DNA from 3 places in the Bacillus sp. DX3.1 genome. Region 1 is predicted to be linked to each of the others. Evidence: riboswitches for the same ligand, from Rfam matches in the RefSeq annotation. Region 1 holds a riboswitch; each other region holds the start of a gene.
The links. Region 1 has a riboswitch for thiamine pyrophosphate ahead of tenA (thiaminase II). Riboswitches for the same ligand answer to the same signal wherever they lie in the genome.
Positions count from the first base shown of each region.

Region 2: linked by a shared signal. The riboswitch ahead of thiM (hydroxyethylthiazole kinase) and the one ahead of tenA (thiaminase II) in region 1 are both predicted to bind thiamine pyrophosphate.
Region 3: linked by a shared signal. The riboswitch ahead of thiT (energy-coupled thiamine transporter ThiT) and the one ahead of tenA (thiaminase II) in region 1 are both predicted to bind thiamine pyrophosphate.

Region 1 covers NZ_CP128153.1:842,290-844,550, reverse strand. The annotation lists gene QRE67_RS04100 (ABC transporter ATP-binding protein) at 1-503, opposite strand, end outside; gene tenA (thiaminase II) at 472-1,167, opposite strand; TPP riboswitch at 1,351-1,453, opposite strand; TPP riboswitch at 1,515-1,623, opposite strand; gene QRE67_RS04090 (SH3 domain-containing protein) at 2,180-2,261, shown strand, end outside.
Region 2 covers NZ_CP128153.1:495,274-497,534, forward strand. The annotation lists gene QRE67_RS02445 (siderophore ABC transporter substrate-binding protein) at 1-845, shown strand, start outside; TPP riboswitch at 952-1,061, shown strand; gene thiM (hydroxyethylthiazole kinase) at 1,136-1,945, shown strand; gene thiE (thiamine phosphate synthase) at 1,961-2,261, shown strand, end outside.
Region 3 covers NZ_CP128153.1:4,482,963-4,485,223, forward strand. The annotation lists gene feoB (ferrous iron transport protein B) at 1-577, opposite strand, end outside; gene QRE67_RS22520 (FeoA family protein) at 574-801, opposite strand; TPP riboswitch at 989-1,090, shown strand; gene thiT (energy-coupled thiamine transporter ThiT) at 1,183-1,851, shown strand; gene QRE67_RS22530 (sensor histidine kinase) at 2,222-2,261, opposite strand, start outside.

The sequences.
Region 1 (2,261 bases):
AATGTGGCCTTCGTTAATGCATCCAGTGCACTAAACGGCTCATCTAATAATAAAATTTCTCCGCCAGTTAATAGCGTTCTGATAAATGAAACACGCTGCCGCATACCACCTGATAAGTCCTTCGGATATTTTTTCTCATATCCTTGCAAACCAAATTGTTCTAAAAGCGCCTTTGCCTTTGTATGAGCTTCTTTTTTCTTTATCCCCTGACATTCTAGCGGCAGCGCTGCATTTTCAATAATGGTTCTCCATGGTAAAAGCATATCTTTTTGTGGCATATATCCTACAGGATGACTTGTTGTTTCTGTCAGTTGAATCGTTCCAGCCGTCGGTTCTTCTAATCCTGTAATAAGACGAAATAATGTACTTTTGCCACAGCCACTCGGTCCAATAATGCTAACAAACTCTTTTTCTTGTATGTTAGCATTAAGACTATTTATGATTGGCTTTTCATCATAATGAAAGGAAACATTATGAAACTGTAGTATGCTCTTGCTCCTCAAAACCCCACATCTCCTTACGATAGGCCATATCCCAGAATAAATATTCAAAGCGGCTGGAATATAAGAAAATCTCTTCTAAACGAGCTAGTTCTTGTTCAGATTTTCCAATAGCTAATTCATTTAATAAATCCATTAACCAAGTACAAAGGTTTCCGTACTCTTCTGAGCTATATCCTTGAATCCATTCGCCAAAAAATTCATGATCTCTCGCTCCTGGAATATCATTTAAACGCTTTCCAATTTCCCAATAGCTCCACATACATGGAAGTAATGCTGCAATTAATTCGGTAAGTGTACCATTTTGTGATACAGACATCATATAGTTCGTATATGCTAAATTTTTAGCAGATGGTTTCGCTTGTTCCATCTCTTGCACAGAAATATCGAGACGTTTTGCATACTGCTTATGAATGGTCATTTCTCCATTTAAAATACCATCTATTTGTTCAGCAAATTTCGCCATAACTTGTGGGCTCGTCGCTTTTACAACTCCAATTGCATATAGTTTTGCGTAATCTAGCAAATATAAATAATCTTGTATAATGTAGTATTGAAATTTATCTTTTTCTAACGTTCCATCCCCCATTCCAGTCACAAACGGATGATTATGACTTTTTTCCCAAACAGGCTGAACCATTTCATATAATCTCTCACAAAATTTCATTTGTATTTCCCCTTCCTTTATCTCTATTTATGTACATTGCAACTTCCATCAGCGGGCAGGTTTCCCCCTCTTTTCTCTAATTACTCATGACTTGGAGATGGAGATTTACTGCCCATTAGATCCGGAAAAATAAAAAAACCACTCCTAATATATAAGAAGTGGTTACAACAAATAAATGAGCATCTATTTGTCGTTCCACTTCCCTTCGCTAGTATTACCTAGATCAGGTCTGTAAGGGTTAAGGATTAATCCTCTCTCAGCATTCACAGCACCCCTAGTGGTTTTCTCTATAAAATTTTCAAATAAAAAAGCCCCGTTTCTTAACATAAAGAAACGGGGACCTAACATTCATGTCCAAGTTGCTTCCCTACGCTAGCATAATCTAGATCAGGTGAAAGGATTAAAGACTCTCGGTCTTACTCTCAGCCGGCAACACCAGCTCTCCTAGCACAATATTAAATTAACATAGTCAGTATAACACTGTCATCAATCATCAGCAACTGTTTTAAGCTACACGAATGGTTTATATGATATATAAATCCATTTTGATTTTTCGACATATAGCCGCGGCTACGGATAACAAAAGGTGACCTGCACTCGTTTTCTCTCTTTGTTTTCACTATGTCTGGGCAAGAAAAGGATCTGACCGCTTCTATGCATGAACGGATGCTCTCCCACCTAAAAAGAAAGGTTTTATGTCGGTTTTTTAATTTGTATTTATATACATAAAGAAATCCTCATGGCATGGCTCACCATTAATAGGTAAAAGCCTCTCTACTGATGAAAATCCCACTATATATTATTGTAAAAATAAATTGTATGTTTAGAAAACGCGAATATTTTTCATGCGTTTCCTAATTGTTATAAATCTGTTATCCTTTTAATATATTTCTATACAATTAAAAAAGGTTTTTAATCTTATTACATTGATGTAAACAACGCACAAATATTATATCTTTATACTATAATGAACAATGTAATAATACATCCTATGAGGGGGGTCCATTATTAGATGAAAATGAAAGCTACAGCTTTTACGGTGGCTACTGTTGCAGCGGCTTCCCTGCTTCCGTCCATGACTGAGATAGACATGC
Region 2 (2,261 bases), 350 kb from region 1:
AAGATGAAGCAGAAATCACGATTAAGCATAAACTTGGGGAAACAAAAGTTAAGAAAAACCCTAAAAAAGTTGTGTTATTTGACTTCGGTTCATTAGATACATTAGATAAATTAGGTGTAGAAGTAACGGGCGTACCACAAAAGAGCATGCCTCAGTATCTTTCTAAATATAAAGATAAAAAATATACAAACGTTGGCGGCTTAAAAGAGCCAGACTTTGAAAAAATTAACGAAATCCAACCAGATTTAATCATTATTTCTGCAAGACAATCTGATTCTTATAAAGAATTCTCTGATATTGCTCCAACAATTTATGTAGAGCAAGAAACAAAAGATTACATGAAATCATTTAAAGACAACACAGAAATGTTAGCAAAAATCTTCGGTAAAGAAGATAAGGCGAAAAAAGAAATCGCAGCAGTTGAAAAAGATGTAAAAGCATTAAATGAAAAAGCAACGAAAAATGGTAAAAATGGTTTAATTATCTTAGCGAATGACGGTAAAGTAAGTGCATATGGTGCTGGTTCACGCTTCGGTATCATCCATGATGTATTTGGCGTAACTCCTGCAGATAAAGGTATCGAGGCATCTTCTCATGGTCAAAGTATTTCATTTGAATACATTCTTGAGAAAAACCCTGATTACTTATTCGTAATTGATAGAGGCGCTGTTGTTGGCGGAGAATCTTCTGCAAAACAAGTTGTTGAAAATGAACTTGTAAGCAAAACAAACGCTGCGAAAAACAATAACGTAGTTTACCTTGATGCAAACTACTGGTACCTATCTGGTGGCGGATTAGAGTCTGTTTCTGAAATGGTGAAAGAAGTATCTAAAGCCTTAAAATAATATGAGAAATAGTGGTAGGAATTTATTTCCTATCACTATTTTTATATAGTAAAGTAAAGAGCTTGTTATTTTCATAGAATAAGAGTAAACTCTGAAGTAGCTGAATAAGAAAACACATGGGAGCTTGCGGATGCAAGCTGAGAGTACGGCTAATCTGTCGTTGACCATTTGAACCTGTTGGATAATGCCAGCGTAGGGAGAGTGTAAAAGCACATGTTAAGGCACTTTGCATACGCGAAGTGTCTTTTTTGTTGTATCTCCCAATATTGAGACAAGGAGATGGAAAAGGAATGAAGATTCAAGAAATCGCAAAAGTAGTGGAAGTAGTGAGAGAGTCTAATCCACTTGTGCATAATATTACGAATGTTGTTGTGACAAACTTTACGGCTAACGGTTTACTTGCATTAGGAGCATCACCAGTGATGGCATATGCAAAAGAAGAAGTGGCGGAAATGGCTAGTATTGCGGGGGCACTTGTCTTAAATATGGGGACGCTTCGTCCAGAAGAAGTGGAAGCGATGATGATTGCCGGAAAATCAGCGAATTCACATGATGTACCTGTATTATTTGATCCAGTTGGCGCCGGGGCTACATCGTACCGAACAGAAGTAGCAAGACACATTCCAAGTGAAGTGAAATTAGCGATGATTCGCGGGAATGCAGCAGAAATTGCAAATGTTATTAATGAAAAGTGGGAAATTAAAGGTGTCGATGCAGGAGCTGGAAGTGGGGATGTTGTAGGGATTGCTAGGCAAGCAGCTGATGAGGTAGATACAGTCGCTGTGATTACCGGAAAAGAAGATATTGTAACAGATGGAGAGCGAACCGTTATCATTCGTAACGGTCATCCAATCTTAACGAAAGTAACAGGAACGGGCTGCTTATTAACATCTGTAATGGGGGCATTTGCAGCGGTTGAAAAAGATTATGTGAAGGCGGCAGTTGCAGCTTTAACGTTTTATGGCGTAGCAGCGGAAATTGCAGCAAGCAAAACAGTGGAGCAAGGGCCAGGAAGTTTCCAAATTGAATTTCTCAATCAGTTAGCAAATGTTACTGCAGCTGATATTGAACAATATGGAAATGTAGAAGAAGTTCGTTAAGAAGGGATGAGAGAAATGGCGCGTATTAATCAACAATATATATCCGAGTTGTTACAAGTGTATTTTATTATGGGGAGTAACAATTGCCGGAAAGATCCATTACAAGTATTGAAAGAAGCGCTCGATGGTGGAGTTACACTTTTTCAATTTCGTGAAAAGGGTGAAGGAGCTTTAACTGGAGAAGAACGGGTGCATTTTGCAAAGCAGTTACAGTCACTTTGCAAAGAGTATAAAGTTCCTTTTATCGTGAATGATGATGTAGAATTAGCAATTGCATTAGATGCAGATGGTGTGCATGTAGGGCAAGACGATGAAG
Region 3 (2,261 bases), 1.5 Mb from region 1:
GATGCTCATAATTTGCTTGCCCTAATATGTCTATTAATTGTGCAATGCCTGCATCTACGTTTTTACCGTAAGAAAGAATAAAAGTTTTTCCTTTCTTCTTCCCACTCTCATGAAGAGTAGCTAGTAATTCATCGCAGCCTTTTCCACTTCTCGCAACAACAGGAACGACTGTTACACCGAGCATTTCCGCTAGTTTTTTTGCATCAATTATAATCCCGCGCTGCTTCGCAACATCGACCATATTTAACCCGATAGAAAGTGGCTTACCAAATTCTAATAATTGCAGAGTCAAATGCATATTACGCTCAAATTGAGAAGAGTCTACAATATTTAGCATATGATTAAATTCTTCTGTTAATAGAAATTTGGTAACGACTCCTTCATCACGGGAAACTGGATTTAAGTCATATACGCCTGGTAAATCAATTAATGTTCCTTGCTTATCTTTTAACTTACCAACTTTCTTTTCTACCGTTACTCCGCTCCAGTTCCCTACATATTCATAGGAACCAGTAAGCGCATTAAATAATGATGTTTTTCCGGTATTCGGATTCCCTAGCAAAGCAACCTTATTCACGCTAATTCCACCTTTATCATTTTCGCGTCACAATGACGAATACTAATTAATTGTCCACGGCACTCTAATGTACAAGGGCCATTGAACATTGCCTTTTGTTTTATACGAAGCTCGCAACCCTCTGATAGGCCAAATGCAGCTAAACGTCTTTTCAATAATTTATCAAGCGCCTGTAAATTTTTCACTCGTACCTTTTCACCTATACTTATCTCAACTAAACTCATAATCTCCCCCCTCAAAAGAGAATGATAATTATTTTCAAAAAAATTGTATCATATTCTATTTATCAAGTACTATAGCTTTTCCCTTCATATTTATTAACATTTTCGTACAATTATATTTAAATACCTAAATGTCCATTTGTCATTCTCATCCATTTCCATTACAATGAACCTAACAAATAAAGAATCTCGTTATCACAGGGGGAGCCCCGTTGCTGAGAGGGAACACTTCGTTCCGACCCTTTGAACCTGTTAGTTAATGCTAACGTAGGAATTGTGCAAACGTTGAAATACATACCTCATCATTTTCTACATACGTATTTCATATCTCCCTATGGTAATTCTTCTTTTTTTGTGCAACTTGGATCTAGGGGGAATAACAACATGCGTAACACCAATTTACAAGCGATGATTGAATCTGCAATCCTTGCAGCCTTTGCCTTGATCATCGACATTTTACCACTATCGATTAAACTTCCAACAGGCGGTTCTATCTCATTTGCTATGATTCCTATTTTTATTATCGCTTACCGCTGGGGATTTAAAAAGGCTTTCTTAGGCGGCTTAATTTGGGGGCTACTACAAATCGTAGTCGGCGATGCTTATATTTTAACGCCTGTACAAGCGTTTATTGAGTACTTCATTGCATTTGCTTTTATCGGTTTTGCTGGTTTATTCTATCGTCCCATTCAAAAGGCACTTGCAAATCAGCAAAAAAATAATCAAGACGAATCTAACTTTGATAGTCGAAAAGACAAACCTATATCAGCGGGCAATCAAAGAAAAAAAGCTCTTGTATATATTATCATTGCTACATTTATCGGTAGCTTTGCACGCTATTTCTGTCATTTTATTGCTGGCGTTATCTTTTTTGGAAAATACGCACCGCCAGGACAATCCGCTGTCCTATATTCGTTAATCGTCAACGGTAGTACAATGCTTGCTTCTTTCGGGTTATGTACAGTGTTACTACTCCTTTTATTTACAACATCACCTCGCTTATTCAAAAGTATTGGTGCACATCATATGAATTCAAAAAAGAAGAGTGCCTAAATAGCACCCTTCTTTTTCACTAAATCAAACTATATTTTCAGAAACACTACATACATGTAAGTAAGACGAAAGACAATTCAATATAAGAAATGTACTCATCCTACTACAATAATACTCTTGCAATACGGAGAATTTTCAACCTATAAAATTGTATTTTCATATTTTCTGTTAATAGATTCACTGAGTTATGTCAATAATAAATATAATAAATGCACAAAAGAAAATAAATACCATTACACTTAGTAAATTGCTATTCACGGCTAATCTACTCCTTAAAAAACTCATTTTCTATTGAAATTATACGTTTGAAACATAAAGATAAGATAAAGATATTATCAAAAAAAATTAAAAAAAGTGTAGAATGTCCTTTCTACACTTTTTTCTGTAAATAAAAATAAAACAGCACACCA